Regions from separate parts of the Cerasibacillus sp. genome, predicted to be linked through region 1. Evidence: riboswitches for the same ligand, from Rfam matches in the RefSeq annotation. Region 1 holds a riboswitch; each other region holds the start of a gene.

Region 1 (7,756 bases):
TATATTCTGTTTATGTTTTGAAAGATTTTAATCGGGACTATACGCCAAACTATCTTCAGCTACAGTAGGTGTAAGAAAAGTATGCTGACTTGCAGTATGTAAGTCGCGCCAGATTTGATTAATCTCTGAATGCTTCATAATTGCTTTCATTCCGATAAAACGGAATAGATTGTTAGCGCAAGTAAGCATTGTTGTAACAGCTCGCTTACAAACTGTACCAAATGCTCGTTGTTCATCTTCTGATAGGTCCTTATCAGAAACGTAGTCTTGCCAAATGTTTTTCACAGCATCATGAAAAGCCTGTTCGGCGTTTTTCCAACGTGCTGTTTCAGTTTCAATTTTATCCATCATGACTTCATATCGACTCGGTTTACCGTGTTGCCAGTTTGATTTATTTTGCTCTGTAAATGATACCACTTCTTCGATGAAATGTTTGCCGATTCCTAATGTAATCGCCGCAAAAGAAGCTTCTGAAAAAGGGAGAAATGGGAATTGATGAATCGGTAACCCGTATTCATTCTTTGTTTCAAAAATCGAAAACGCACGTATTTCTGGTACAAACTGATTCGTAATACGAATCGTATGGCTACTCGTTTTTTCCAAACCAAAGGCATCCCAATCTTGTAAAACATCAACTTGATCCTTCTCAAAAATAAATGAGATGAGCTTCGATTCATCTTTTACTTGACAAGTAGCCGTGAAAATCGAAGCGTAATCAGCACCACTACAATAAAACCATTCTCCGTTAATAGTATAGCCTCCGTCTGTACGTTCAGCGATGCCGGCTGGAAATCCACTCCCAGCGATGACTGCATCTTTCGGTTTATAATAAGTTTCTGCAGCTTCTTGGGTGAAGTTACTAGTAAACATCCCTCCGCCTGAACCGACTGTAACGAGCCAGCCAAAACTTCCATCGACATAGGAGGCATCTTGAAAGACGCGAACAGCTTCAGGTAATTCAAGTGCTTTTCCACCGAGGGACTTAGGAACAATCAGTTTAAATAATTGGTTGTCTATCATATATGAAAGGACAGTGTTTGGGATTGATGTTTGATCATGATGCTGATTCATTTCATTTCTAATCCATTGAACGGTTTCTCTGTTTAATAGTGACATATGATGATTCATCCTTTATGAATTGGTTTCTTTTATTATAGCAAATGATTACCTTCTTATTATAGGTTATGGGGATGAATAAGTAATAGTTAGATAGAGAACTTCACAAAAAATATCAATTAAGAAGGATTTTCGACATATATTATCGAATATTAATATATAGGCAAATTATTCCACTAAACGCAAAAATTATTCTCCTAAGATAATTCAATAAAATGATTGCTAAGTACAATGTAAGTAAAGGTGAAAAAGAGTCGATAGAATAAAGGTGATGATTTATGAAAGGGATTCGTTTATTTACGAAAAGAACGATTATCATCATGGTTACTGTGCTTATGCTTGTCATAAGCACCGTTTCTTACACATTATCAACGCTAGCTGATGCAAAACAACAAGTAAAACAAGATATTACGGCCTTTTCTCGGGGCACATATGATATCTTGATAAGACCGCCACAGGCCCGAACCAATCTCGAAAAGCAACTTGGTTTAATTGAAGAAAACTATCTTGGAATCGGAAGCGGTGGTATAACGATAGACCAGTGGAAAGAAATAAAAAACCACCCACAAGTTGATATTGCGGCTCCTGTTGCTTCAATTGGCTTGTTTACCGCAAGATTACGTTCCTGGATGCTTGAAAAAACGGAAACATTGAAATACTATGAAGTCAACTACGAGACGAGTGATGGATTAAATACTTATACATATAACGAAGATACCTTTGTTTATGATTTTATCGATGACTTCGATGATGAAGATTTAGATTTACTTTGGTATCCTTCATCTTTTGAAGTAGGAAACAACTATCTCGATCATGTTGCGGCACTTTTTGCTTTTCCACCTTCTTATCATCAAGTAGTAGCGATTGATTCAGAAGAGGAAGGGAGATTAGTGAATGATGATTTAAGCTTACTTGAAGGAATGGCTCGTAATCATCGGGCTTATAAAAGTGGAAAGCTGGCTATCCCAGTGCTGAGCTTGAAAGATGTCTCGGTACCCAATACGATTAAACTGACAATCGATGACTTACTTAAACCGACAGAAGAAGAGTTAAGAGAGTGGAAAAGTAAACATAAGGATGGGCTTGCCATTCGTACATTAGTCGAAATGCCTGCCGATTATGAGCAATTTTTGGATGAGTATATTCGTAAAAAACGTATGCACAACAATGAAGTCTATGTATTTCATGCCCATGATGGTCCTTCTCCTTTTGAAGATTACCCTTTTTTTGTTAATAAGGAAAAGAAACTTGTCGCAGATGATGGTACGGGAAAGGGCGAAGGGTATTTAAGTGGATTTTATAGGAAATTTGGACAACGCATTGGCTATCAGCTTGACCCAGTCGTTTATAACATGGTAGATAACAAGAATCTGAGCATTAATCAGATGGGAATCGATGAGAATTATGGCGCGCCGATTTATAGAAAGATGACAGAAGTGGAATTTTTTGAAGTTGATGATGCAAATATTCCACTAAATGAAGATGATGCATTTGAATTTTCTCATGTAGGATTCTTTTCAATTGAAGAAAACCAAGATATGTTAGCGTCTTCCCCTTTAGGTATTTATGGGCGTGATATGCCATATTTGGCAACAGATTCATCAGTGAAACTTCATCCATCAGCTGTGCCGGGAAGTTTTATAACGACACCTGCACACGGACTGATTTCGATTGATTGGGCGGAGAAAATAAAAGGTGAGGCTCCGATTGACGCGATTCGAGTTAAAGTTGCCGGAATTACTGGCTATGATAAACGAGCGGCAACACTTATTCGTGAGTTAGCAGATGAATGGGAAGAAGCTGGTTTTACGGTTGATATTGTAGCAGGGGCATCACTTCAAGACCTCACCGTTGATGTTGAAGGAATTGGTAAAGTTGTTCAAATGTTTACGACGTTAGGAGCAGCAGATACGGTCATATCGAGTTGGAATGCGCTTCAAGTGCTTTTAACTTTATTATATGGTTTGGTAGCACTTACATTTGTCGGTTATTCATTTTCTAATTTACTTGTAGACCGTCAAAGAGATGAACAATTGCTAGCACAACTCGGTTGGTCAGAAAAACTTATCCGCCGGGTTCGCTATAAAGAATGGATAACGATGTTAGGCATTCCTATTACTCTCGTGATGATTGGTTTTACCGTTTATGGTATGTATATCAATGACTGGTTACCACTTATTTTATCAGCTGTGATTAGTATTATCTTTCTACTTTTACTTTTATTAGCCAGCTTCGTACAGAAAAAGAAAATACGACATCCTAAGAAACAAGGTAAAACGGTCGTTATGCAAAATATTCGTTTTTATAAATCAAGCATTATTGCCGCATGTATTCAGTTGTTTTTAATGACGCTTTTGACATGTTTTCTACCATTCTTCTTAATACAAACGGTCGCAAATACGACACTCACAAGACTTGGTGCTTATGTACATGGCGAAGTTGAGGGGTTATTTTACCTTGTTATCGTCCTATTGTACGTGTTAAGTTTAACAACAGTCTATCAATCACTTAGCCGTATGTGGGAAACACGTCAGTCAGAAATTAAGCTTTTTCTATATCTCGGTTGGGAGAAAAAAGCAATCCGAAACTATTTTATAAAAGAAGTGCTTATATGGGCTGGATTATCGATAGGTTTCGGGTGGATTGTAAGCTCTATCATTATGTTCATATTTATTGAGACGACGCTAATAGCATTTATATCAGGAATCATTGGATTTTTATTCATTTTGGCTGTGACTATTGGCGGTTCGATTTATTCATTACATCGAACACAAGTAAAAGGAGGTGCTACAATTGGACATCAAGCTTCATCATGTTAATAAATCATATGAAACAGGTGTCGAAACAATTAACGTTTTAAAAGAAATTGATTTTACCGTTGCATCTGGGAGTTGGCTTACGATAACTGGTCCATCCGGTTCTGGTAAAACAACATTACTGCGACTTTTATCAGCTATTGAGCAAGCGGATCGTGGACAAGTGATAATTGGCGAACTTGATGCGATGACAGCACTTGAAGCAGAACGTCGCTCTTTTCGTCGGAAATATATCGGCTATATTTTTCAGGACTTTCAACTGTTTGATCAGTTCGATGTGCTTACGAATGTGATGATTCCTTTATTACCATACGAATCGAAAGCTGTTGTCAAAGAAAAGGCGGAACAATTGCTTGACATGGTTGGCCTTACGAATAGGAAAAATCATATGCCATCACAATTATCTGGTGGAGAAAAACAACGAACAGCCATTGCTAGGGCCTTGATGAATGACCCACAGCTCATATTATGTGACGAACCAACAGGAAACCTAGATCTTAAAAATCGTGATCAGATTATGGCTATTTTACAAGATATCCATAAAAAAGGCGCAACGATTGTCCTTGTCACACATGATTTAGAACTGACAAAACATGGTAATTTCCAATTTGAACTAAGAAATGGCGAAATCGTGGATCGTATAATGAATTGAAGAAGCTTCATCTTGAAATTTAATCGTCGATATGGCATAGTTATGATGAAGACAAATAAAAGATTCATTGTAGGGGTACCAGTGTTTTGCTGGTTGAGATTGTATCCGTAAGATACTAACTCTTTGAACCTGATCTGGTTAATACCAGCGAAGGGAACATGTGACACAACTATGTCTATATATGTGTTCATGCCCCTAGATTTTCTAGGGCTTTTTTTATGAATTCGTATCATTCCCTACGACTGAATCGAAAAAAGGGAGATTAACATGAAGAGACTACTAGCTATACTCATCACTGTATTACTTATTATGACAGCTTGTGGTAATAATGATACAAAAGAAAAAACATCTGATGAATCAAACAAGAAGAAAGATGAATTAACAGCAGTAAAAGTTGTTTTAGATTGGACACCGAATACAAATCATACAGGTCTATATGTCGCTCAGGAAAAAGGTTACTTTCAAGAAGAAGGCTTAGAAGTAGAGATTATGTTGCCAGGTGAAGCTGGAGCTGACCAACTGATTGCATCGGGACAAGCTGATTTTGGAATTAGTAACCAGGAGAGTATTACAGAAGCAAGAGTTCAAGATATCCCACTTGTTTCGATTGCAGCAATCATTCAACATAATACATCAGGTTTTGCCGCACCGGTTGATAAAAATATAAAATCACCGAAAGATTTTGAAGGTAAAACATATGGTGGCTGGGGCTCACCTGTAGAAGAAGCTGTCTTATCAACATTGATGAAACAAGACGGTGGCAATATTGATAAGTTAAACATCGTTAATATCGGTACAGCGGATTATTTCACTGCTGTTACACGTGATATTGATTTTGCTTGGATCTTCTATGGATGGACAGGAATTGAAGCTGAATTGCGTGAGGAAGAATTAGACATGCTCTATTTAACTGATTTCTCGGATAAGCTCGATTATTACACACCTGTTCTCGCTACAAGTGAAGAACAAATTGAAAAAAATCCAGAAACAGTAGAAAAGTTTTTAAGTGCCGTATCTAAAGGATATGAATTTGCGATAGAAGACCCTGAAGCAGCGGCAAATATTTTAATCGATGCGGTACCAGATCTTGACGCAGATTTAGTAAAAGCTAGCCAAGAGTGGCTAAAAGATAAATATCAAGATGATGCTGAGCGTTGGGGCGAACAAAAACTAGAAGTATGGGAAAACTATGCAGAGTGGATGCTGGAAAATGATTTACTTGATAAAGAATTAGATAGTGATAAAGCATTTACAAATGAATTTTTACCAAAATAAAAGAGGTGTCCATCATGGCAAACGCACTTATAAGTATACAAATTATACCAAAGACGAAAAATGGTGAAGATGTCATTCCATATGTTGATGCAGCTATTGAGGTCATTGAACAATCTGGTGTTAAATATCAAGTGAATCCACTTGAAACAACGATGGAAGGTAATTTAAGCGAATTGTTAGCGATTGTCGAACGTATGAATGAAAAAATGGTGGAACTGGGTAGTTCGAATGTGATTTCACAAGTGAAAATATTATATGAACCAAGTGGTGCTTCAATGGATAAATTGACGGAGAAGTATCGATAATATGAAGCAATTAATAAATAAAGGATGGCGACCATTATTGGTCATCATCCTTTTCATCATCGGCTGGGAAGTCGCTTGTCAAACATTCGAAATACCAACATGGCTCTTACCACCACCGAGCGATATAGTGGATGAAGCATTAACTGGTTGGAATCAGTATTCTAAACATATTTCATCAACCGTGCAATTAGCAATTATTGGATTTTTAGTCGGTTCAAGTGTCGGAATTGTTGTCGCTATATCATTGCATCTCATTCCGTTTATGCGGGAGGCTTTTTATCCTGTACTCATTATATCGCAAAATATTCCTGTCATTGTTTCTGCTCCCTTACTTATTATTTGGTTTGGTTTCGGGATGTTACCGAAAGTAATTATTATTACACTTGTCTGCTTTTTTCCAATTACAATTGCTGCGTTAGATGGATTTAGACAGACGAATCGTGATTGGCTCCATTATATGCAAATGGCGGGTGCTTCTAAGTTACAAATTTTTAGGAAGCTTGAATGGCCACATGCTTTACCAGCTGTTTTTTCTGGTTTGAAAATATCGGCTACTTATAGTGTCATGGGAGCAGTTATTTCTGAATGGTTAGGTGCAAATAAAGGGATTGGTGTTTATATGACACTAGCATCATCTTCTTTTCGGACAGATCGGGTATTTGTCGCCATTTTCTTAGTGATTATTTTAAGTTTATTATTCTTTGGTCTTATCGTTTATATCGAAAAAAAGCTCGTCCGTTGGAAACCAATAGAAGAAGGGAATGCCCATGAGTCATTTAGTCATTAAACAAATCAATAAATCATTCGGAAATCATGCTGTATTAAAGAACCTATCCTTAACAGTAAATGATGGCGAATTCGTATCAATACTTGGTCCGTCTGGTAGTGGTAAAAGCACATTATTTCGTTTAATTGGTGGCATTAGTCTTCCTGATAATGGAGACATTTATTTAGATGAAGTAAAAATAAATGGACGTCGTGGTTCGATAAGTTATATGCCACAATCACCAGCACTACTCCCATGGCGAAGTATTTTAAAAAATGTCGTCCTTGGTGCTGAACTTCATGGTCCATATGATAAAAAAATAGCTCTGCAAATGATTGAACGTGCGGGTCTAAAAGGTTATGAAAATCATTATCCATATGAGCTATCAGGTGGAATGCAACAGCGTGTCTCTTTTATACGTGCATTGCTTAGTCCGCAAAAATTCATGTGTCTTGATGAACCGTTTTCTGCTCTTGATGAATTTACGCGCCTCGATATGCAGAAGTGGTTAATGGATGTATGGAGTGAATATCGCCGCTCAATTTTATTTGTGACGCATAATATTGAAGAAGCGATTTTTCTTTCTGACCGGATCATCATCTTGTCTGAACGTCCAGCGACCGTAAAACATGAATTCGTTATTCCTTTTCCACGTCCACGCCATGAAGGACTATTGTTAACAGAGGAATTTTTACACTTTAAAAAGAAAGTGTATGAGAAAATGCAGAAATAAGGTCTCAATTAATCATAAGAGAAAGGGGCTGGGACAAAACCAGTTTTAAATGAGAAAAATTGCGGAATCAACATTGAAATGTTGTTTCCGCAA
Region 2 (7,756 bases), on a different contig from region 1:
TGGGCTGAAGGTGCGGTTGTTGTTTTTCTATTCGCTGTTAGTGAAGCTTTAGAAGACTATTCGATTGATAAAGCAAGAGAATCCATTCGCTCACTGATGGACATTGCGCCAAACACGGCCCTTATTAAACGAGCGGACCAAGAAATTGAAATGAAAGTAGAAGATATTCAGATTGGCGATATCATGCTCGTAAAGCCTGGGCAACGTATCGCGATGGATGGTGAAGTGATTAAAGGAGAATCGTATATTAGTGAAGCAGCCATTACAGGTGAATCACTTCCTATTTTTAAATCAATTGGTCAGGATGTCTTTGCTGGATCCATTAATGAGGAAGGATTTCTCGAAGTTAAAGTAACGAAGCATGTTGAAGATACGACCATTGCTAAAATTATTCATCTCGTTGAAGAAGCACAAGCTGAAAAAGCCCCTTCACAAAAATTTGTAGACAGATTCGCCAAGTATTACACACCAGCTATCATGTTAATAGCATTATTCGTTGCAATCGTCCCACCATTATTGTTTAGTGCCGACTGGTCTACATGGGTGTATAGTGGATTAGCCGTGCTTGTCGTCGGTTGTCCTTGTGCGCTCGTTATCTCAACACCTGTTGCGATTGTCACAGCAATTGGTAATGCAGCACGACATGGTGTATTAATTAAAGGTGGTGTTCATCTTGAAGAAGCGGGACATTTACGCGCTGTCGCCTTTGACAAAACAGGCACATTGACAGAAGGTACACCTAGAGTTACAGATGTCATACCATTAAATGATACAGATGAACAAGACGTTTTATCCATTGCTCATACAATTGAATCTTATTCAGAGCACCCGTTAGCAACAGCCATCGTTCACTATGCAAAAGAAGCACAAGTACCTAAATATAAAGCAGAAGCATTTCAATCTATAACAGGGAAAGGTGCTAAAGCGACAATTGAACATACCGAGTATTATATTGGAAGCCCCGCTTTCTTTAATACAGAACAAACGATACCAGAAACTATTCAAGAGACAATTAATGCCTTACAACGAGATGGGAAAACAGTGATGGTTCTAGGCACAAAAACAAAAACACTCGGTTTAATCGCTGTAGCTGATCGGCTACGTAAAGAAAGTCGCGATATCATTGATACATTACATCAAATCGGAATTGAAAAAACAATCATGTTAACTGGCGATAATGAAAACACAGGACATGCCATTGGGCGTGAACTTGGTATATCAGAAGTTAAAGCAGAATTATTACCAGATGAAAAACTAGAAGTCATAAAGAATTTAAAACAACAATATGGGAAAACCGCTATGGTTGGTGACGGGATTAATGATGCACCAGCACTTGCTGGGTCTTCAGTCGGAATTGCTATGGGCGGCGCTGGAACAGATGCAGCTCTTGAAACAGCTGATATCGCCTTAATGGGTGATGATCTAACAAAATTACCATATACAGTAGCACTTAGCCGCAAAACGTTATCGATTATAAAACAAAACATCTCTTTTGCACTCGGTCTAAAATTACTTGCTTTATTATTCGTCATTCCAGGCTGGCTAACACTTTGGATTGCTATTTTTGCCGATATGGGGGCTACGCTCATAGTTACTTTAAATTCTTTAAGATTAATCCGCAGTAAATACGAGTCAGCATAAAACAGAGTCCGCTATTGGTTAAAGTAGCGGACTCTCATTTATTTCGGTACATTTTCTTGTGATTCATAGGCTTTTCGACGGCTATCGCTTAAATAAGCCTTAATGTTGGGACAAGCGTCACATGTCTCATCTTTAAATTGCAGATACAACTCTTTATATTCCTCGTCTGAAATTTCACCTTTAGCAAGACTTTCATTTAACATGTTAACGACTTTTCGATCACGCTTTTTATCTTTCCGAATAATAATGATAGTCGTGAGAATGGTGATAATAATAACACCAATCCAAAGTAGTCCAAACAATTCCCCACCCTGCATTCATATCCTCCTATCACATTTGCTATTCATACTTATTTAATCATGATTGATTTAAAATTGAAACAAAGTCAACTTAGACACAAACATACTTAACTAAAAAAGTACCATCTATTTTTCTGTATCCGCTTTACAATCTAAGTAATCATCGTTAAGATGAAATTAAGTTATTATTTGCACTAGGGGTGCCATTTTTGGCTGAGAGGAATAAATATTCTAACCCTTTGCACCCGATCTGGTTAATACTAGCGTGGGAAAGTGCAGTTTACCATGAGAATTATTACACATGGTGCTGCATTCCTAATGGGATGCAGCTTTTTTTTGTAAATAAAATAGCTGTTTAAAGGGGGAGTTATTTTGGGAGAAACATGGAATATCTTACGAACAGGTTCTCATGATGCCCATATCAATATGGCGCTTGATGAGGCTCTATTGAATTGGCATAGCGAAGGACATATTCCACCAACATTACGTTTCTATGGCTGGAGGAAACCATCATTATCTGTTGGGCATTTCCAAAAGGTTGAGAAATCGATACATTTCCCAGGCTTAGAGAAACATGGCTGTCAATATGTTCGTAGATTAACTGGGGGAAGTGCTGTCCTGCATGATGATGAACTAACTTACAGTATTGTCGTTTCTGAGAATCATCCGAAAATCCCACACTCTATTCGGGAAGCATACTATGTGTTATCACAAGGCATACTAGAAGGATATAAAAACCTCGGCATTCAAGCCGAATATTTTATCCCAAAACAAAAAAGCAAACGAACTGCTGTCTGCTTTGAAAGACCTGCCTTTTATGAATTAGTTGTTGATGGTAAAAAAATATCAGGTAACGCACAAACAAGGAAAAAAGGAGTCCTATTACAACACGGATCCATTCCTATTCGCATCGATATCGACATGCTATTTGATTTATTTATATTTCCTAATGAAAGAATGCGTGACGTTAACAAGCGTGCCTTCAGACAAAAAGCAGCAACCATTCAGCAATTAACAGGGAAAACATTTACATACGATGAGGTTGAACAAGCTTTTTATCATGGGTTTCAATCGACACTAGACGTTCAATTTAAGCCTTTTGAGTTAACAGAAAGTCAATGGGATGAAGTGTATCAATTAGCAGAAAAACATTATAAAGAAACCATCCCATCATTTGTTTAATGAATTCATCAATCATTTAGGGGGCACAGCAATGAAAAATAAAACAGAGATTTTAAGAAAGCCGAAATGGTTAACAACGAATATTAACACGAATAAATCATACACACAATTAAAAAAGTTAATGCGTTCTAAAAACCTCCATACTGTTTGTGAAGAAGCAAAATGTCCGAATATTTATGAATGTTGGAGTGAACGTAAAACGGCTACATTCATGATTTTAGGAGATACATGTACAAGAGGCTGTCGTTTCTGTGCGGTTAAAACAGGATTACCGAATGAATTAGATTGGAACGAACCAGAAAGAGTAGCCGATTCAGTTCAGTTAATGGGGCTACGCCATGTTGTCGTTACAGCAGTTGCTCGTGATGATTTAAATGATGGTGGTGCTCAAGTTTTTGCTGAAACGGTACGAGCAATCCGTAAAAAAAATCCAGGCTGTACAATTGAAGTCCTTCCTTCTGATATGAAAGGTGACTATGAAAGTTTAAAAACATTGATGGATAGTAAGCCTGATATTTTTAACCATAATATTGAAACAGTGAGGCGCTTGACAAAACGTGTCCGGGCACGAGCAACATATGACCGTTCTTTACAACTATTACAGCGCGTAAAATTAATCGCTCCACAGACACCGACAAAATCGAGTATTATGGTTGGCTTAGGAGAGACAAAAGAAGAAATTATTCAAGCAATGGATGACTTATTAGCTCATGGTGTCGATATTATGACAATCGGCCAATATTTACAGCCGACGCGAAAACATTTAAATGTGGAACGTTATTATCATCCAGATGAATTTGAGGAATTAAAAGAAATTGCATTACAGAAAGGTTTTCAACATTGTGAGTCTGGTCCACTTGTTCGTTCATCATATCATGCTGACGAACAAGTGAATCAAGCAGCCGCCCAACGTCGGATTAAGTATATGAAAGGCTATGAACAACAAGAGGGAAAAGAAGTAGACTTTTCGTTTAACAAATAGCTAGAAATCTCACTTCATACTATTCAAAAAACCCTCTATCAATTGATAGAGGGTTTTTCACTTTTCCATTACCGTTTGTTAATTAATGCTGCAGTAAATGTTATAGGGCCATTTAGGAATAAATCCGTATCTAGCGGTTCGATAGTTACAGTATACGTGACATTGTTAGCGTTTTCCGTTATTCTATCAACATGCATTAATGGTTCAATGACTTGGTCATCACCAGCCTCACCTTCTACCTCAAATCTAGCTCGATAGATTTCTGAACCAGGGGTAAATACTGGAGGGTTTCCTTTAAATATTCTCATATCTACTCGATTGTCAATAAAGATGGTCTCATCCTGATCTAAACCAAATACGCCATTTAGCCAAACTAAGTCTCCATTTCTAACCTGCTCAAGAGTGACGGAGGCTACAGGTGTTTGCATATCTTCAGGTAATCTCATATTATTATCCATCCGAACATTTGGATCAAGTGTAAAAAATTCAAAATCTAATAAATCTGCTTTGTCTCGTTTTTTATGCTTATCCTTCCCATCATGTTTTTTACCTTTCTTACAGCAACATTTATGATCATGTTTACAACAATCATCCCATTTATGATGATGTTTCTTACAACGATCACATGAGCAATGTCGTTTCATCTTTTTAACCTCCTTTTTATGGCAACTACAAAACTTTGCCATTTCTTCTATTTCCTTATCTTTATACCGATAATAATCTCTCATTTTCCACTTCACCTCCTCTACTATTTAGTACATGCAGTTGGGTAAGTTTTTGATATAGCTAATCGTTTAATAATAGAAAAATATACGATTATCTCTATTAAAAAACCTAGATAAAAAGCCAGTGATCAGCTGGCTTTTAAAGAATTTCATGGGCTGTGGATAAATCCACTACAAGTCTTGTAAGGATTCAATATATTGTATGGCTCACCTCAAAGATATGAAGCGTCACTATCACTAATACAAAGAAACATTTTAATGGTTCTTATGGATTGTTTAACTAGTCTTTTGTTTACTAGACATTAAAACACTCCATAACAGCATAGATAACATATATTAAATTGATGACATATAAAAGGAGTGAACATTCATGGGCTATAGTTATCATCAACAAGATGATTGTGTTTGTACGACTGTAAAAAAGATAGTGGATGCACAGAATGAAGTCGCCGAGCGCCAATCCCATCGTTGTATAACAAGTTGTGAGCAATCCATTAAACAACTGACCTCACCAACGAGAAATGATAGTAATCTAAAAACAACCATTCCATTTATTCTCTACTGTAAACAAAGTTGTCAACCATTTATTGCTAGTGGTGTATTCAAGCAACCAATTGACGGCTTTCCAAATGAAACATTTTATGATTGCATCGAAACACCGATTTTACGTGCTAAAAAATTTGTCAAAGGATCGGAATGTTGTGTCGTCGTTGAGTTATTAAGACCTGTCAACGCAAATGGGATTCCAGTAGCAGACAGCGGGGAGAAACTGTGTGACTTCTTCAGCCATAAGGGTCCATTTAAAACAATTCAATTTCGGGAAACAGGAATATGTTTAACTTTAGACTTAAATGATTTCTCAACCATCGCTTGTTTAGACCCTATTAATCCGTTACCAAAGTACAAAGGAAAAAAACATCATTGCCACCACTGCAACGATCACTGCAGAAAAAAATGTCATTGCCATTGCCATCATTCACATAAACCATCCTAAGCGAAAAAAGAACCTTCGTTGTCGAAGGTTCTTTTCTTTATTTTGTTTTTAAAGGCGATATAATATGAAGTTTGTTTATCTTATTACATCGCATTTCTTATTAAATGCGATGTAATCTCTCATTCGTTTAACCGATTAGGTCGCGTTAGCGTCTATAATGATCATCTTTGTTCTTTTTAAATCACAAATTAACTGATAAACAAAAAACATGCCTAGACAATCAATCCGTGCTATGATAACAGAAAGAATGGAGGATAACTGATGAGAGAATTTAAAGATTTACATTCCATAGAAGAAATAGACACCTTCATAAATGAGCATCAACTCGCGTTTCTCTATATAAGCATGCCTAATTGCAGTGTGTGCCACGGTCTTTTACCACAAGTACAAAATCTAATGGAGAATTATCCCCAGATTCAGCTTGCACATGTTGATGCATCGGAAGTAGAAGCTGTTGCAGGTAAGTTTTCTATCTTTACCGCTCCTGTTCTATTACTCTTTGTAGAGGGCAAAGAATATGTACGTGAAGCACGAATTGTTCATATGGATTTGTTTAATGATAAACTAAAGAAAATATATGAAAATGTGGCCGAATGAGATTCAGCCACATTTTTACTTTTAAGATGTTACAATAATATTGAAATCTGATTTTTGAAGGGAGTTTTGTTGCAATGAGAATTCTTGTCGTTGGAGCAAGTGGGACAATTGGAACAGAAATTGTTAAAGCACTTGAATCAGAGCATGACATTATTCGAGCCAGCAGAAATGGTGAAGATGTTCAAGTCGATATCTCCTCATTTGATAGTATAAAAAAGATGTATCAACAAGTAGGAAAAGTTGATGCTGTCGTTAACGCAGCTGGTGGTGCTAAATTTTCCAAACTAACTGACATGACACCTGATATTTATAATATAGGGATTGAAAGTAAGCTGAAAGGTCAAGTCAATCTCGTCTTATGTGGTTTAGATTATATGAATGACAATGGAAGCTTTACATTAACGACAGGTATTATGATGGATGATCCGATTCGTGAAGGGGCTGCGATTGCGATGGCAAATGGTGGTGTCAAATACTTTGTCAAAGCAGCTGCAATTGAAATGCCAAGAGGAATCCGCATTAATAGTGTTAGCCCAACAATTATGGAAGAATCATGGGAAGCATTAGGAGATTATTTCCAAGGCTTTAAACCAGCTCCAGCACGTGAAGCAGCATTACTTTACAAAAAAAGTGTCCTTGGCTTACAAACAGGACAGAATTACGAAATGTATTAAATACAAATGATTAGGGTTGACCCAAAAGTCGATTTGCCTTTTAGGTCAATCCTGTTGTAAATAATGATTTTCAGCATCCAGTCCAGAATCTCCCCTAAACTGGATTCATTTACTGATTAATATTAAGAAATGCATTTTGAAAAACATAGTCTTTTACAGGTGCTTTCCCTTTTTGTTCAACTTTCCCTTTATATATCGTATCACCGGTAACAATATCCTCAATAATTAGTTCAATACTCTTACTTTCATCTATTAAATTCGTTACGTATAACTTATTATTGTAAAATATTGTATTCGCTCGATAATCCCCGTACTCGTCAACAAACGAATCAAATGTTTGTTTAGATGTTATCTTATTCTTAGAGTGATCATAACCTACAACATGAATGCTTTGTTCAGCTTGTTTAACAAAATATAAGACATCCCCATTAACATGCTCGAATGTATACCCTTCAAGTTCTTTCGGAATCGTTATGTCACTCAATTTATTTGCCTTGATATCATATTTCTTCAATGCTGCCGTTGATTCTGTTTGTTGATTATAGGCGCCCTCTTCCTCACTCTCAACCGTTATATCTTCGTAAGATCTTTCTTCAATCATAATAAAGTCTGAAAACTCATCCCTTTTATCTGTATGAAAGTCTATGATTGAATATTGGTTT
Region 3 (7,756 bases), on a different contig from region 1:
TCGTTGTTGTTTTACTATTACTCTTCTTACCAGATTATTTATTAAGTTTTACATCGTTACAGCTAGAAATGCAACTCATCATTAGTCTTCTCATCACATACGGTGGAATTGCTCTTTATCTTTGGCTTGTTTTTCCCAAAGAAAAATAAAAAACTCGCATGACAATCCTTCTTATTTACCCGTAAAAGAATGTCATGCCAGTTATATGAAAGGAATAAAACCAGATGGCTCTTACCCGGGAGTCATCGTGGTTTTATTTTTGAATTTAAGACATCCACTTAGGTGGAATGTTTTTATCCCAGTAGATTTCACCAATATCATGATGTGTTTCAAATTGATCGTCACTTAAATGATAATGGAAATTAAACCAATAACCTTCTAATGGACGATTTTCACGGCGAACATGAAAGCGTACAAGATCTGATTGATTCCTCACATCATACACATTAAAAATACGCTCTCCAAACCCATGAGCTGGTTCTTCAGTAATCGCATAGTAAGCTAGTTCATCCTCATCAGCTCTATCAATAACCGCTTCTATGACATCTTCAATAACTGGTAATATGTCCGTTGTAAACTCATCTTCTACACGATCAATCATGCGCGGACCAAATTTCATGAAGGCTTGTTCTTTCGCACCTTCTGTCAGGTGTTCAAGATAAGTTTCTCTTGCCGTCGGTCTATCTTCCAGAGTCGGTTGACTCCGCCGCTCATCTCGTATCTCATGCTCAACAACGGCTACCGCTGATTGTTGTTCATCGATATTTGATTTTTCCGAAATGGCGTCTTTACTTTCATCAGCATCTAATGTTAATGCAATTGGGGGAATGTAAAGCCCCAAAGTCATGACTGCTACGAAAGCAACGACTATCTTACGCAACCATAGTTTCATAGAATTACCCTCTTTACATTGGACTATGTGTCATGGTGCCTGTTCTGTTATGATAATATCATTTTAACATGAACAATGCTTAGCGTCTATATAACGAAGTGCTCTTCACATTATTTTTAAAAAACCCCGGACAGCTTTCGTCCAGGGTAAATATTTTATACTAAGTAGCCCATTTTCTTCGCTTCAAACTCTAGTTCCTCCCTAAACTTAGGATGTGCAATGCGAATTAATTCTTTCGTACGTTCGCGAATTGTTTTTCCACGTAAGCGAGCCACACCGTATTCAGTTACAATATAGTCGACATCATTTTTCGAAGTTGTCACAGGTGTTCCTGGCAGTAAAGTCGGAACAATTTTTGAAATGGTATCTTTTTTTACACTTGAATGTAATGTTAAAATACCCTTTGAATTTTCAGCGAGATGTGAAGCAATTTGGAAGTCAGCTTGCCCACCTGAAGAAGACCAATATGTGCCGCCAATCATCTCTGAGTTCACTTGGCCAAGGAAATCAACTTCAACAGCCGCATTCACTGTGACTAAGTTTTTCATTTTAGACAAATCGACAACATTATTCGTTTTATTGACTGGTAACATATAAATATCTTCATTCTCATGGATAAAATCATATAAACGCTGCGAGCCGAATGCAAATGTAGCTGTTAACTTCCCTTTCTTAAATAGATTATTCTCATTAGTAATGGCGCCTGCTTCATATAGATCAATAATTTTCTCCGGTATCATTTCCGTATGCACAGATAAATTTCGGTGTGATGTCAACTGTTCGATGATCGCATTTGGAATAGAACCGAATCCGATTTGAATGGTATCGCCATCTTCAATGAGCTCTGCTACATATTCACCAATGATTCGGTCTTTTTCTGATACTCTTAAATCAGGTGATGCAGGGATTGGCTCATGATTTTCGATTAATGCGCTTACATCAGAGATATGAACACGATTCTCTCCATATGTACGTGGCATATGTTCATTCACTTCTAAAATAATGTTTTTAGCGTAAGGAAAGACAGTTGCTACATAGTCACAGTTAGTTCCCATTGAAAAATAACCTTCGTCATCCATCGGTGAAACGACTGCCATCGCGACTTGATTATTTGTAAACTGATTTAGTAATTTAGGCATATCGGAAAAGTGGTTTGGTAAAATATCAATTTTTCCTTCTTTGAATGCTTTTCTTTCTGATGCCCCTAAAAAAGTACTAATAATTTGAAGTTTTTCTGGTTCAACATCGATTACATCACGAGTTGAAAACATTTGAATTAAACGGTTTCCTGAGAGGCCTTCATGTGATTCTAATTGTTTCATTAATTTGTAAGGCTCTCCGGCTAATATCGGTGTAATAATGTCGTCTCCAGGCTGAATGAATGAAACCGCTTCCTCGATAGAGCAAAGTTTTTCATTGTATAATTTTTGCAAGTCCATATTGCTTATCCCCCTTTTTGAATTAAGTTACCCTAACCTCTTAGATCATTCTGAACTATTCATTGCTGAAGTGTTAAAATGTTAATAATCTTAGCGACAATTCATGCTATACAACAGCAAAAACAGCATCTGTATATACTTTACAAAATAAAATGTTATCTGTCATCCATATTGAATTTTTTGTCGAAGAATGTTGAATTTTACAATGAAGTGAACTATGACATTTAATTGAAAAATGATATAACGAACCAAATAACATGAAAAAACAAGGTATAATAATAAGTGAGAGATACACAAAAAGAAGGAGGAAATTCATATGTTTGACTTAAAGCCATTTAAAAGAAAAGATGACGAGCTGGATTTATTCGAACGCATGTTAAAGTCCTTCAATGAAGTATTTGATCGAGAAGGAATTGCACCATTAAATGGGAATTTCAATTCTTTTCGTACTGATGTCAGAGAAACGGAAGATGCTTATTATGTGGAAGCGGAACTTCCAGGATTTGACAAAAATGATATTACCATTCAAGTAGACGATAATTATTTAACAATTCATGCGAAACGTGAGGAAGAAGAAGAAACGAAAGATAAGCAAGATAAAATTATTCGTCAAGAGCGTCACTACGGAGAGTTTATTCGACGCTTTTATGTCGATAATATTGATGAAGATAAAATTAAAGCTAAATTAAAACGAGGCGTCTTAAAAATAAAACTACCTAAATTAGATCCGAAAACGCCAGAATCAAGACGAATTGATATTCTTTAATCATATTTAAACCATGCCAAAACTATAGGTGGCATGGTTTTTTTGCTTTTAAAACGGACATATATTTGTTATGATGGGATGGAAATGAATAATGAAGTGACCACAAGGGGAGCTTTTCGCTGAGATTGAACGTTCATGCGTTCTAACCCTTCGAACCTGTCTAGTTAGTACTAACGTAGGGATGTGGTGAAATAATGCGGAATGAAGGTATGTATGAGTATGCCATCTTTCCTATTTCACGATGTCTCCCTCAGTGGTACACCATTAGAGGAGGCATTTTTTTATGAAACGATTTGATTTAGAAACATTATTAGAGATAGCGATTTTCGCTGGATTTGCGATGGTACTCGATTTATTCCCATCATTTAAACCAAATCCATCGATTTCCATCTCATTTGCTATGGTCCCGATTTTTATTATTGCTTTTCGCAGAGGCTTTCTTGCCGCGACGATATCCGGGTTTTTATGGGGGGTTTTGCAAATTGCAACAGGTGATGCCTGGATTTTAACCCCTACACAAGCATTTATTGAATACTTTATTGCCTTTACATGTATCGGATTTGCCGGGCTGTTTTCAGGTATAATTAAAAGTAGTTTAAAAGATAAAAAAATGGGGACAGCAATTGTATGGATTGTCGTTGCAACATTTGTCGGTGGTGCAGCTCGTTATTTCTGGCATTTTGTTGCCGGTGTCATCTTCTTTAAAAAGTACGCCATTGAAGCAGGAAAAACACCTGTCATCTTCTCGTTAACGATGAACGGGATTACGTTCCTTGGCGCTTCGGTTCTTTGTGCCATTATATTAGTCTTACTGATTAAAAAAGCACCACAACTAGTTACAGTAGCATCTCAGAGAAGACAACAAGCCGCATAATATTTCATTAAGGTGGGAAAAATCTCCCACCTTTTTTTTGCAATTAATAAGACAGATTGATAATTATTTTTCATTGAAGTATATTGACAATCGCATTTAATCAGGATACTATTGGTAATGATATTTTTGAATTATCCAAAAGATTTATAGTGATCACTAGAAAAAGCTTGAGGGTGAAAAATGAGTCAACCGTCAATGAAATTTTATACAAATCGACATATGAATATCGCCGGCTCTGTTAAGGTAACAACAAATATTTTAAAAGTATACCGTCCAAATCAGCGTCCCATTTCTATCAATTTAACACTACTTCATCAACAAGGAAGTAAATTTAAAGAAAGCCTCTCGCGAAATCTAGCATCATAACATCAAACAACTTCATTCGATTTTTTTTACCCTATCAATAATTAATTTCCTAAACTTATTTAAATATGAACGGGTTTGTCCAAGAATGATTTCCAAGGCAAACTCATTTTTTTATTTTCTTAAGGAGTTGAAGAACAAGTGCATACACTCTATTCTAGAGGTATGATCAAGAAAATGAGGGATTCTTATGCGTATAAGATTAATATTAATTTTTATACTAATGATCATTTTGAATGGCTGTGCTGATTCATTACAAAAGCCGAGTGGGCTCGATTTTTCAGCTACCAATCATTCAGAACATCATACAGCTTTACAAATAAAACCGAGTTTTACAATTACTAAAGCGGACGATCAACCTAAAAAACACCATGAAGATAAAATTGAAACTAAACCAAAGCGGGAAGAAACGTCACAACAAACCGTCGTAAAAGAGAAAAACGATGCAGACGCTCTGCCAGTGCAGGAATCAAAACAAACGACTAAAAAAACAGAAACAAAACAAGGCAATTTGCCAACTAAACAAGTACAACAAAATCAAACAGCACAAAAGAAAACAAAAAAACCGAAGCAGACGCCACGAAACGAACAAAAAAATGATACCAAATCAGATGATAGCATTGGAACTGTGACAATGGTCATCAAAATTTCAAATGACAATATCCCGTTAGCTCATACAAATGTCACTATTTATAAAAATGATACTGCCTTAGATGCTTTATTACATATCACAAAGGACAGAAATATTCAACGTGATATATCTGGAAAGGGATCGACCGCTTATATTAGGGGCATTGCTAACGTCTATGAAATGGACCACGGACCTGGAAGTGGTTGGATGTTCCGAGTTAATGGTGTATTTGCCCACCAAAGTGCCGGGGCGATTAAAGTGTCGCCTGGGGATCATATTGAGTGGCTCTACACGAAAGACTTAGGCAAAGATATTGGCGCCCGGTGAGACTTACCACTTGACTATGCTTGAAGACCAAGACTTTTGGCAAAACGAGTTAATAAGGTTGAAAGGAGTATTGAACGTGAGTGAACAAGGCTTTTTAAGCATCCATCCTATTGTTCAATTAATGTACTATATCTTAATTGGCGTGATGCTGTTTCAAATAAATCATCCCGTATTCCTATTAACCACCTTCCTATTATTAATTTGGATTGTCTGGCAACAAGATGAGGGAAAATCCATTAAAAAGCGGCTATCTAGTATCCTTTTATTGATGGGGGTTATGATTTTATTAAATCCGCTTTTTGTCTCACGAGGTAGCCATATCTTGTTTTATCTTGGGAACCGACAAATAACGCTTGAAGCGTTAATTTATGGTATCAGTCTTGCACTAATGATCGGTGGCATGATGTTATTATTTATCTCTTTTCAACACGTCCTACATGGTCAGCGTTTTTTATATTTATTTGCTAATCTTCTTCCACGAACAGCGCTTTTAGTCATGATTGCACTACGTTTTGTGCCGTTATTAATGAATCGGCTAGAAACAATTCGAGCCATTCAACATGTTCGCGGATCAAATAAATCACCAATTAAAACAGCTATGTTGCAACTACAAGCCTTAATCACTTGGTCTTTAGAAGAATCGATAGAAACTGCTGATTCCATGAAAGCACGTGGTTATGGCAATCAAAAACGAACGATGTATACGCCTTTTTATATGGAGAAACGTGACTGGTTTGTGATGATCATTTTGCTTTTGTTATTTATACTCTGCTTTACGGGAAGTATTCTAGGTTATGGTAACATCTATATTTATCCACGACTAGGAACGTTACATTTCTATCCGTTTGATTGGGGCATGTATATCATAATGATTTTCCTTTATTTAATGCCTTTGCTTATTGAAAGGAGCACTGCTTAAATGTTTCAGCTATATGATGTGTCTTTTCGTTATCCTGATGCGAATAAAGATGTTTTAAATCAACTCCACTTATCCATTAATGCCGGCGAGTTTATTCTGTTAACAGGGCCGAGTGGTTGTGGAAAAACAACGCTTTTACGTTTATTAACTTCTGTTCTACGCCCTATTGGCGAATTATCTGGTGAGATGCTTTACCAAAATAAACCGATTCATTTATGGTCTGACGAGCAATTAACAAAGCAGATTGGCTTTATTTCACAACATCCTGAAGAACAGATGGTTATGCCCACCGTCATACAGGAGCTCGTATTCGGTCTGGAAAATCACGGTTTATCAACAGTGGAAATGCGAAAGCGTGTTGCCGAACTAGGGCATTTCTTCAAGATTGAAAACCTGCTTTATAAAAAAACTGATGCCTTATCTGGTGGAGAACAACAACTTGTTCATCTGTTATCTGTTTTATTATTACGTCCAAAAGTACTCATTCTTGATGAACCGACTTCACAATTAGATCCCGTACATGCGAAACATGTTTTACAAATCCTCGAACAACTGCATCACGATTTAGGGATGACGATTATTATTGCTGAACACAGGGTTGACCACTTATTTCAGATATGTGACCGTGTGATTATGCTTGATGAAGGAACAGTGCGTTTCACCGGAAACAGTCGGGATATGTTATATCAGCTTTTTCAATCACGAGAAATAAAATATCACGCTTATCTACCAGATCTAGCTCATTTATATTTAGAGAAAGCACAACAACCGATAAAAGACAACATTCCCCTAACCGTTAATGATGGTCGCGTATGGTTAAAGCAGACCTTACCTATGAGAGACAGTAAGCGGCAAAGTCGGAATGTAGAACAAGAACAACCAATTGTTACGTTAAAAGACGTGACCTTCTATTTTTCGAAAAATGCCCCATCCATTTTAAATCGCTTATCATTAACCATTTATAAAGGGGATTTTTACACCATTATTGGTGGGAATGCATCAGGGAAAACAACGTTACTAGAGATTTGCCTTGGTATTAAAAAGGCTAAACGCGGACGTGTAGAACTTTTTCAAGAAAAGCCTCATAAAACCGCGTTGAGCCGGGTTGGATTTATGCCACAACAACCACAAGCTTTCTTCATGTATGACACCGTAGAAAAAGAAATGCAAGCGATGTTAAACCAAGGCGATGATGGCGAGCAGCACATGATAAAGATGGCTAAACGATTCAATGTCGAACATCTTTTACAACAGCATCCGTATGACTGTTCATATGGAGAAATGCAAAAAGTTGTACTTGCTTGTCTCTTACTGCGCCAACCTGATATTTTATTCCTTGACGAGCCTACAAAGGGGCTAGATCCTTTCGCTAAGAAAGAGCTCGGTCGCTATCTAACAGCATTACACAAGGAAGGAGTAACGATTGTAATGGTTTCTCATGATATTGATTTCATCGCTAATTATTCTAAGCGCTCTGGCTTATTATTTGCTGGCGAGGTCACTACTGAAGGACCGACCCACACCGTCCTACAAGATAATTATTTT
Region 4 (7,756 bases), on a different contig from region 1:
CATACATCTGCTAAACCAGACCCCGCTTGTACTTTTGAAGCTAAGTCAATGAGTTGCATGTTCGGTAGGTATTCCGCTACGCTTAAAAATGGATATTTATCAATAAGTGATTCGATCAAAGAGCCGAATCCAAACAAGAACACGACAGGCATAATAATCACAGATGCTTCTACAACGGTCCTTGCTAATAAACCAAACAATGTCCCTAATGCGAGATAAAATAAAGTAGAAACAATCATTCCAACAGCAACTAAGACAATATTTTCCGGATTGTACTCCATAAATAAGCAGGATACAATAATCGTCACTGCAGTTAATGAGAAAGCAACTAAACTTTTTCCACTAAAAATTTCCACAACTGTGGCAGGTGATAACATCAATCCACGTAATGTGTTCTTCTCTTTCTCCTCAGCAATTATGGCACATTGAATAAATGTAGCTGTCATTGTAAAAGCAAGATTAATAACAAGATAATAGGCATCTATGGAAAGTTCATCAGCCATTCTTCCATATATCGCTGCCAACACTAACGGCATTAGAATCGATGTGGAAACATACATATTCTTCGATAAATCCTTCAAATCCTTATTAAATATAGCCATCACACGCTTCATTGAAAAAGTCATACAAGTTCCCTCCCTGTCATTTCAACAAAAATATCTCCTAATGTTGGTTCATTCGTATGGATAGACACTACTTGATCCGCCTGCATATAATCATATAATGTCTGTGCTCCTTCAGGCCCTCCTGGTAATAATAGCTCGCGTCCATCCTTTAGTAAGACTTGTAAGGAAGCATCTGAAAACTGATGACGCAGTTTTTTTGGTTCGTCAAGTAGCTGGATTTTACCTTTATGCAGAAATGCTACACGATCACATAATATCTCCGCTTCATGCATATCATGAGTTGTTAAAAAGATGGTTGTACCTTTCTTCGTCAACTCACGAAGGCCATCATGAATATGCTTAGAATTTGCTGGATCTAGTGCGGATGTTGGTTCATCTAAAAACAGTAGCTCTGGTTCATGTAAGAATGCTCTTGCTAACTGTACCCTTTGTTTCATCCCTTTAGACAGTTTTGAAACAACCTTTTTCTGCTCATTCCCTAAGTTCACCATTTCTAACACTTCATTTATTCGTTTTGCAGGTACATCATAAAGGTCACAAAATAATTTTAAGTTATCATAAATCGATAAACGATCATAAAGGCCACTATTATCTGTTACAACACCAAATTTCTTCCGATATTGTGGTTTATTTAATAGAGCAGCAGGCTGATCAAATACATATGCTTCTCCTGAAGTAGCTATTAATTGCCCGGTTAGAATTTTAATCGTTGTCGTTTTTCCGGAACCACTTGGTCCTAAAAATCCAAATGTTTCCCCTTTGTTTACTTCAAAATGAACATCTTCTAATGCGGGTTGATTGCCAAAAATTTTTGCTAATGACTTCACTTTAATCATTTGTTCCACCATTTTTCCTCCTCGTGATTTCCATCTGCTTGTAAATCTAGAATAGAGGAAAAACGTTGATTTGGCAGCATGTTTTCCATGAATGGAGCATTTTCCAGGATGATTGGAGCTTATTTTAGGCCCAACATTTCTTTTAATTGAGCCATTTTTGCCTTTGATAACGGTATAGAAGATTTCGCTTGATCATCTAAAATTAAATTAAAACTATTTCTCGTCCACGTGATCACTTCACGAACTTTTTGCAAATTAATAATGTATGAACGATGACATCGGAAAAAACCAAAATATTTTAACCGTTCCTCTAATTCATTTAACGTAAACGTCGTTGGAAAAGCTTCTCCTTTTATAAATAAATGTGCCTGTCCATCTTTACTCTCTATATAATCAATTTCAGGAGGGTCAAATAAAACAATTTTGTCATTCACTTTTGTCGGAATCTTATTAAATTCAAATGCTTGTTCAAGACTTTCTTCTGGTTCAGTTACTTCTTTTTCTGTTTCTTCAGTTTCATCCTTACCTATTTCTATTTGATGGAGACCATTCTCATCTAAACGATACACGTTATCTGCCACCGTGATGGCATTTTCCATATTCCCAGTCAAAATTATAATTGCCTTTTGATTTTGTTTTAATGTGTCAGTGATGGTAGAGAAAACACGCTTCGTCTCTAAGTCAACATTTAAATCAGCTTCTTCAAATATATAAAGTGCGGCATCTTGAAGCAACATCCGCGCAAATTGAATGCGTCTTCGTTCAGAAAAAGTTAATTTACTAATCTTTTTATACTTTTTCTCTTCTAACTGGGTCAATTGTAAAATATAATCAAACGTTTGTTTAGATTGATAAAGATCTCGATAAAACTTCATACAATCAATTACAGTCAACCGTTCATAGATCCCTTCATCAAAAAAACAAACAGCAATTTGTGATAAATAATGACGTTTATTTGCCACTATACTTTCATGATTGACAAAAATCTTCCCAGGTGCAACCGAAGTTTTGCCAATCAACATTTTTATTAGCGCATGACGGACATTTAAACTTGAATAAATGGCTGTGATATGTTGCTTATATATTTTTAGATCAAATGGAGGAAACAATGTTGTATCCTTATCATGTTTCGCTACATTTTCAATCGATAATACTTCCATAAAATCACCTTTCTAATGAAACTTTTCTCTTATTTCATCTTACTTGAATATACATCACTTTGTAATAAATATCTTGATTAACTTTTTGTTAAACGATGTCTAATAAAGGCTGAATGATGTATTTTTGACGTTCAATTAAGTTTTTATTTCGTCTATATCACTCACTGTTTTATACCCTTACACTGATACATTTGTTAATTAAGCATAGATATATGAAAATAAGAAAATGACAAAAGCGCTTTCATATGGTACGCTAAAAGTAATTGAATAAAAATATTAAATGCTACTAGGGGTGCCCTAATATTTGGGGGCTGAGAGGAAAACCGTTGTTTTCTAACTCTTATGGACCTGATCTGGTTAATACCAGCGGAGGGAAGTAGTCAGACAGCCTATGTCTATCTATTTCGACATTCGTATTATATCAGCCAGGTTCATGACGATGAATCCTGGCTTTTTTGTTATTCACAATGAAAGGAGTGATATTATGCATCAGCGTACAAGATTAATTACAATGATGGCGATTTTGATAGCTATTGGCGTTCTAGGTTCGCAATTTCTTTGGTTTCCGGCAGGGATTGCTAAAGCATACCCTGTTCAACATGCCGTAAACGTGATAGCAGCAGTTATGTTAGGTCCTATACCAGCAATAACAATTGCCTTTATGATTGGCCTTATCAGAAATTTATTTGGTCTTGGGACATTACTTGCCTTTCCAGGCGGTATGATTGGGGCACTGCTAGCAGGGTATTTCTATCAAAAAACAAACAAAATAAGCTGGGCTGCTTTCGGTGAAGCATTCGGTACAGGTATCATTGCTTCACTGTTTGCTATTCCGTTTGCCAAATTATTTATGGGAGCGGCTTTTGGAGCACTCTTCTTTTTCCCATCTTTCTTAACGAGTAGTATATCTGGAGCGTTGATTGGTTTATTTATTGTTTCACGTATGAAATCTACTCAGCAATTGAAATCATTTCATTTAAAATAACATTATCTTAGGAGGCATCAATCTATGAAACAAGTTAAATGTGCATTGACGATCGCTGGGACAGATCCAAGTGGTGGAGCAGGCATTCACGCCGATTTAAAAACATTCCAAGAACTTAAAGCATATGGGATGTCAGTGATCACATCTGTTGTGGCACAAAATACAACCGGAGTTCAAGCCGTTCACCATATTCCATTAGATATGATTGAAAAACAACTCGATTCAGTTATTAATGATATGCCAATCCACGCCTTCAAAACAGGTATGATTGCTCATATTGATATGATGCAAGTCATTAAGAAAAAGATAGAGTCGCTAAATGTACCATATGTCATGGACCCTGTCATGGTTGCGGCTAGTGGTGATCCATTAATTGCTAGAGAATCACAGCAATATTTACGAGATGAATTATTACCATTAACTTATGTTGTTACACCTAATATACCAGAAGCAGAAGTGATAACAGGAATGGCCATTCAAACTGAAGATGATATGAAACAAGCAGCAAAGTTGATTGTAAACACATATGGTGCACATGCAGCTCTCGTTAAGGGAGGACATTTTTCCGGTGATGCAACGGATTTCTTATATGATGGTGAACAAATCCATCGATTGACGACGAAGCGAATCGATACGAAAAATTCACACGGCACAGGCTGTACGTTATCAGCCGCCATTACCGCTTATTTAGCGCAAGGAGAAAATCTTGTCAATGCAGTTATCAAAGCGAAAGATTATATTACACAAGCTATTCGATATTCCTTTGATTTAGGAAGTGGAAGTGGCCCAACGAATCACTGGGCACCAAGAATGAATGAGGTGACACAAATTGAATCCAAAAATCATTGACAAAGTACGTGAAAAAAATCCATTAGTTCATAATCTCATTAATTATGTCGTTATGAATTTTGCGGCTAACGGCATTCTTGCTTTTGGTGGGAGTCCTGTCATGGCTATGGCTGAAAAAGAAGCTGAAGATATGGCTAAATCAGCCGGTGCTGTACTCCTTAATGTTGGTACATTATCAAGTGAAGATATATCTAGTATGATCCTCGCTGGACGGACTGCTAATAAGCACCATATTCCAGTTGTCCTCGATCCAGTCGGCGTAGCGGCTACACCCTATCGAAGTCATGTGATTACAAATATGTTAAAGAAAGTTAAACCAACAGTCATTAAAGGTAATGCCGGAGAAATTGCTCATCTTGTTGATATTCCCTGGGAAGTCAAAGGGGTCGATTCAGTTGGCGATGGGGATTTAGAAGAAGTCGCTATAAAAGCTGCACAAAAATATCAAACAAATATTGTGATTACAGGTGAGACAGATGTTATTTGTACTGGCAAAAAAGTCATTCAAAATACAACAGGACATCCTTATTTAGCACAAGTAACTGGGGGCGGATGTTTATTAGGCTCAATTATTGCTTGTTGTCTAGCGACAGATGATGCTATTGAAGATCAATTAGCCACGGCTGTTACATTTTACGGATTAGCAGCTGAATATGCTGCTTCCCAAAAAGCTGTCACTGGGCCTGGAACGTTTAAAGCGCACTTTATTGATGCACTCTCATTTCCGGTACAGAAATTGAAAGGATGATAATTGATGATATTAAAACAATGTCTACGTAAATATTTCATCATGGGGAGTCAGGATTGTGGCAAACGAAAGCCAGAAAATATTTTAATTGAAGCGATTAATAGTGGTATCACCATTTTTCAATATCGTGAAAAAGGTAAAGGAAGCTTATCGGAAAAAGAACAATTAGAACTAGGTAAACGATTGCGCGATATTTGCTTACAACATGACATTCCTTTTATCGTCAATGATAACGTAACACTAGTCGAACCACTTAATGCAGATGGCGTTCATGTCGGACAAAATGATACACCTGTTAGTATCGTCCGTGACATGTTTCCAGACAAAATAATCGGTCTATCCATATCAAATCAAGCTGAACTTGAACAGAGTTCCTTGGAATATGTTGATTATGTTGGAGCTGGGCCTGTTTTTCAAACAATGACAAAGCCCGATAAAACTCCTGTAGGCCTTAAATGGATTGAAACACTTCGGCATCAGCATCCAGAATTACCTTTCGTTGGAATCGGTGGTATTACGTCTAGTAATGCAACAAAGGTATTACAAGCTGGAGCCGATGGTGTTGCCGTCATTTCAGCAATTACTAAAGCAAATGACATTAAATCTGTCATTAATAAATTGTAATTTTCATGAAAACGTATATGTCAAACTAAGACATATACGTTTTTTCATTGTTTTGCGTTATATTTTGATGAATATTCGAAAAAATATACCTTGTAGTGATAATAGGTGGCGTATACGACCGTTTATGAACGTATACATGAGATTAGTACGTCATCCACCATTTGTAAGTAAAAATGGCTCATTATACGATTAATATAGGCCACAATTAAGGAGGTCTCGAGATCTATATTCTATTTTTCTGTGCACCGTATGAATAGCAATCCTATACATTTTTTTCAACTAAACAAAATCATGGAGGTTATCATTTTATGAAGAGTTTTAACAAATTGTTATTCATGGTGCTTTCTATTAGTCTTACAATTTTTATTGGAGCATGTAGTTCTGAAAGTGAACAAAACAAAGAAATGATTGTTTTTGCTGATAATGGTTGGGACAGTTTAAAATTCCATAATGAAGTAGCAGGCTTTATTATCGAACATGGTTATGGTTACCCGACCGAGAACCGTACAGGTTCAACAGCAGCCGTCCTAACTGGTATTGAAAAAGAAGAAATAGATGTGCATATGGAAATATGGACAACAAATCTAGGTGATATGTATGATGATCGCATTGAGAGCGGCGATTTTATAAAGCTTTCAGTGAACTTTGATGATAATTTTCAAGGATTATACGTTCCAACATATGTCATTGAAGGCGATGCTGAGCGTGGTATTGAACCAATGGCACCCGACCTTAAATATATTACTGACCTACCTGATTACTGGGGGATATTTCAAGATCCTGAAGATAAAGGAAAGGGGCGAATTATTGGCTCAATTTCCGGTTGGACAGTCGATGAAATACTATATGATGGATTAAAAGAATATGGAGTGGATGAAACATATAACTATTTTCGCCCCGGTTCAGAATCAGGAATAAATATTTCTTTAGCTGATGCTTACGAAAATGGTGAACCGTGGATCGGCTATAATTACGAACCTAATTGGGTGATGGGGAAATATGATATGACTCCAATTATAGAAAAAGATGACAATGGACCCCTAGCAAGTATTGGTCCACAGGATATCGATATTATCTCAAATAAAAGTTTACCCGAACGTGCGCCCGAAGTCGTCGAATTTCTAAAAAACTATCAAACATCTAGTGAAATCGCTAATGACGCGCTCCGTTATATACAAGATGAAAAGGCTTCTGCTGAAGAAGCGGCGATCAAATTTTTAGAAGAACGGGAAGATGTGTGGTTAGATTGGGTTCCTAAGGATATTGCTGAAAAAGTAATAGAGGCACTCTAAACATGCTGCTTTATGACCAATACCGGGAATAGCGCCCATTTCTCCGCAAATGAGTCCCTTCCTAGACGCTTTACCCATATATTAAAGCGAGAGACTCATGAGGAGGGCGTAAAACATGAATCATTATTTTAACCAACCACCATATGAAATGAATGACGATGAAAGGACATTTCCAGGATTTGGTCCCCCAGGAAGACCACCTATGTTCCCTGGTGGTGGGCCACCATTTTTTGGACCAGGAGGACCACCATCCTTTGGACCAGGAGGGCCACCACAAGCAGGAGGACCGCCGAGTACACCACCACCGTCATTTCAGCCTGAACAACCACAGTTTCAACTATTTGCCGTTGATCCTGGAGCCATTCAACGGTGCTTGTTCCGCTTCACCTTTATTTGGTTAGACAATGGGCGTTCATTCTGGTACTTCCCTACCTTCGTAGGACGTCGTTCAGTCGCAGGATTTCGTTGGTCGGGCTTTAGGTGGGTTTATTTTGGTATTGATTTAAACCGTATTGATTCATTCCAATGTTTTTAAAGTAAAATGTGCTCGGTTTCATACGATACCGAGCACATTTTCATTCATAATTATTCAATTTTTTTTAACTGGAGAACGTATTACATATTCATTCATACCTA

Evidence for each region. A riboswitch is a leader RNA that binds a small molecule or an ion and turns the genes downstream of it on or off. The one in region 1 is predicted to bind thiamine pyrophosphate.
Region 2: another riboswitch for thiamine pyrophosphate. It lies ahead of VIG73_RS06515 (lipoate--protein ligase family protein); the one in region 1 lies ahead of VIG73_RS01695 (ABC transporter substrate-binding protein).
Region 3: another riboswitch for thiamine pyrophosphate. It lies ahead of thiT (energy-coupled thiamine transporter ThiT); the one in region 1 lies ahead of VIG73_RS01695 (ABC transporter substrate-binding protein).
Region 4: another riboswitch for thiamine pyrophosphate. It lies ahead of thiW (energy coupling factor transporter S component ThiW); the one in region 1 lies ahead of VIG73_RS01695 (ABC transporter substrate-binding protein).

What each region holds. Positions count from the first base shown of each region.
Region 1 is NZ_DATBTY010000006.1:94,439-102,194, forward strand. It holds gene VIG73_RS01680 (acyl-CoA dehydrogenase family protein) at 28-1,116, opposite strand; gene VIG73_RS01685 (hypothetical protein) at 1,395-3,935, shown strand; gene VIG73_RS01690 (ABC transporter ATP-binding protein) at 3,910-4,584, shown strand; TPP riboswitch at 4,646-4,757, shown strand; gene VIG73_RS01695 (ABC transporter substrate-binding protein) at 4,852-5,859, shown strand; gene VIG73_RS01700 (thiamine-binding protein) at 5,874-6,164, shown strand; gene VIG73_RS01705 (ABC transporter permease) at 6,166-6,951, shown strand; gene VIG73_RS01710 (ABC transporter ATP-binding protein) at 6,932-7,663, shown strand; partial or broken gene VIG73_RS15775 (transposase) at 7,672-7,756, opposite strand, start outside.
Region 2 is NZ_DATBTY010000036.1:82,134-89,889, reverse strand. It holds gene VIG73_RS06525 (heavy metal translocating P-type ATPase) at 1-1,641, shown strand, start outside; gene VIG73_RS06520 (hypothetical protein) at 1,680-1,958, opposite strand; TPP riboswitch at 2,127-2,229, shown strand; gene VIG73_RS06515 (lipoate--protein ligase family protein) at 2,313-3,122, shown strand; gene lipA (lipoyl synthase) at 3,130-4,104, shown strand; gene VIG73_RS06505 (hypothetical protein) at 4,173-4,748, opposite strand; gene VIG73_RS06500 (CotY/CotZ family spore coat protein) at 5,200-5,823, shown strand; gene VIG73_RS06495 (thioredoxin family protein) at 6,085-6,420, shown strand; gene VIG73_RS06490 (short chain dehydrogenase) at 6,495-7,094, shown strand; gene VIG73_RS06485 (hypothetical protein) at 7,204-7,756, opposite strand, start outside.
Region 3 is NZ_DATBTY010000062.1:2,028-9,783, reverse strand. It holds gene VIG73_RS10560 (HAAS domain-containing protein) at 1-149, shown strand, start outside; gene VIG73_RS10555 (YpjP family protein) at 266-892, opposite strand; gene VIG73_RS10550 (acetyl-CoA hydrolase/transferase family protein) at 1,048-2,331, opposite strand; gene VIG73_RS10545 (Hsp20/alpha crystallin family protein) at 2,648-3,097, shown strand; TPP riboswitch at 3,193-3,296, shown strand; gene thiT (energy-coupled thiamine transporter ThiT) at 3,381-3,971, shown strand; gene VIG73_RS10535 (hypothetical protein) at 4,152-4,337, shown strand; gene VIG73_RS10530 (DUF4430 domain-containing protein) at 4,525-5,292, shown strand; gene VIG73_RS10525 (energy-coupling factor transporter transmembrane component T) at 5,369-6,211, shown strand; gene VIG73_RS10520 (ABC transporter ATP-binding protein) at 6,212-7,756, shown strand, end outside.
Region 4 is NZ_DATBTY010000036.1:40,713-48,468, reverse strand. It holds gene VIG73_RS06320 (ABC transporter permease) at 1-626, opposite strand, end outside; gene VIG73_RS06315 (ABC transporter ATP-binding protein) at 623-1,471, opposite strand; gene VIG73_RS06310 (LytTR family transcriptional regulator DNA-binding domain-containing protein) at 1,582-2,622, opposite strand; TPP riboswitch at 2,901-3,014, shown strand; gene thiW (energy coupling factor transporter S component ThiW) at 3,107-3,607, shown strand; gene thiD (bifunctional hydroxymethylpyrimidine kinase/phosphomethylpyrimidine kinase) at 3,632-4,456, shown strand; gene thiM (hydroxyethylthiazole kinase) at 4,437-5,204, shown strand; gene thiE (thiamine phosphate synthase) at 5,211-5,828, shown strand; gene VIG73_RS06285 (ABC transporter substrate-binding protein) at 6,137-7,120, shown strand; gene VIG73_RS06280 (transporter) at 7,236-7,655, shown strand.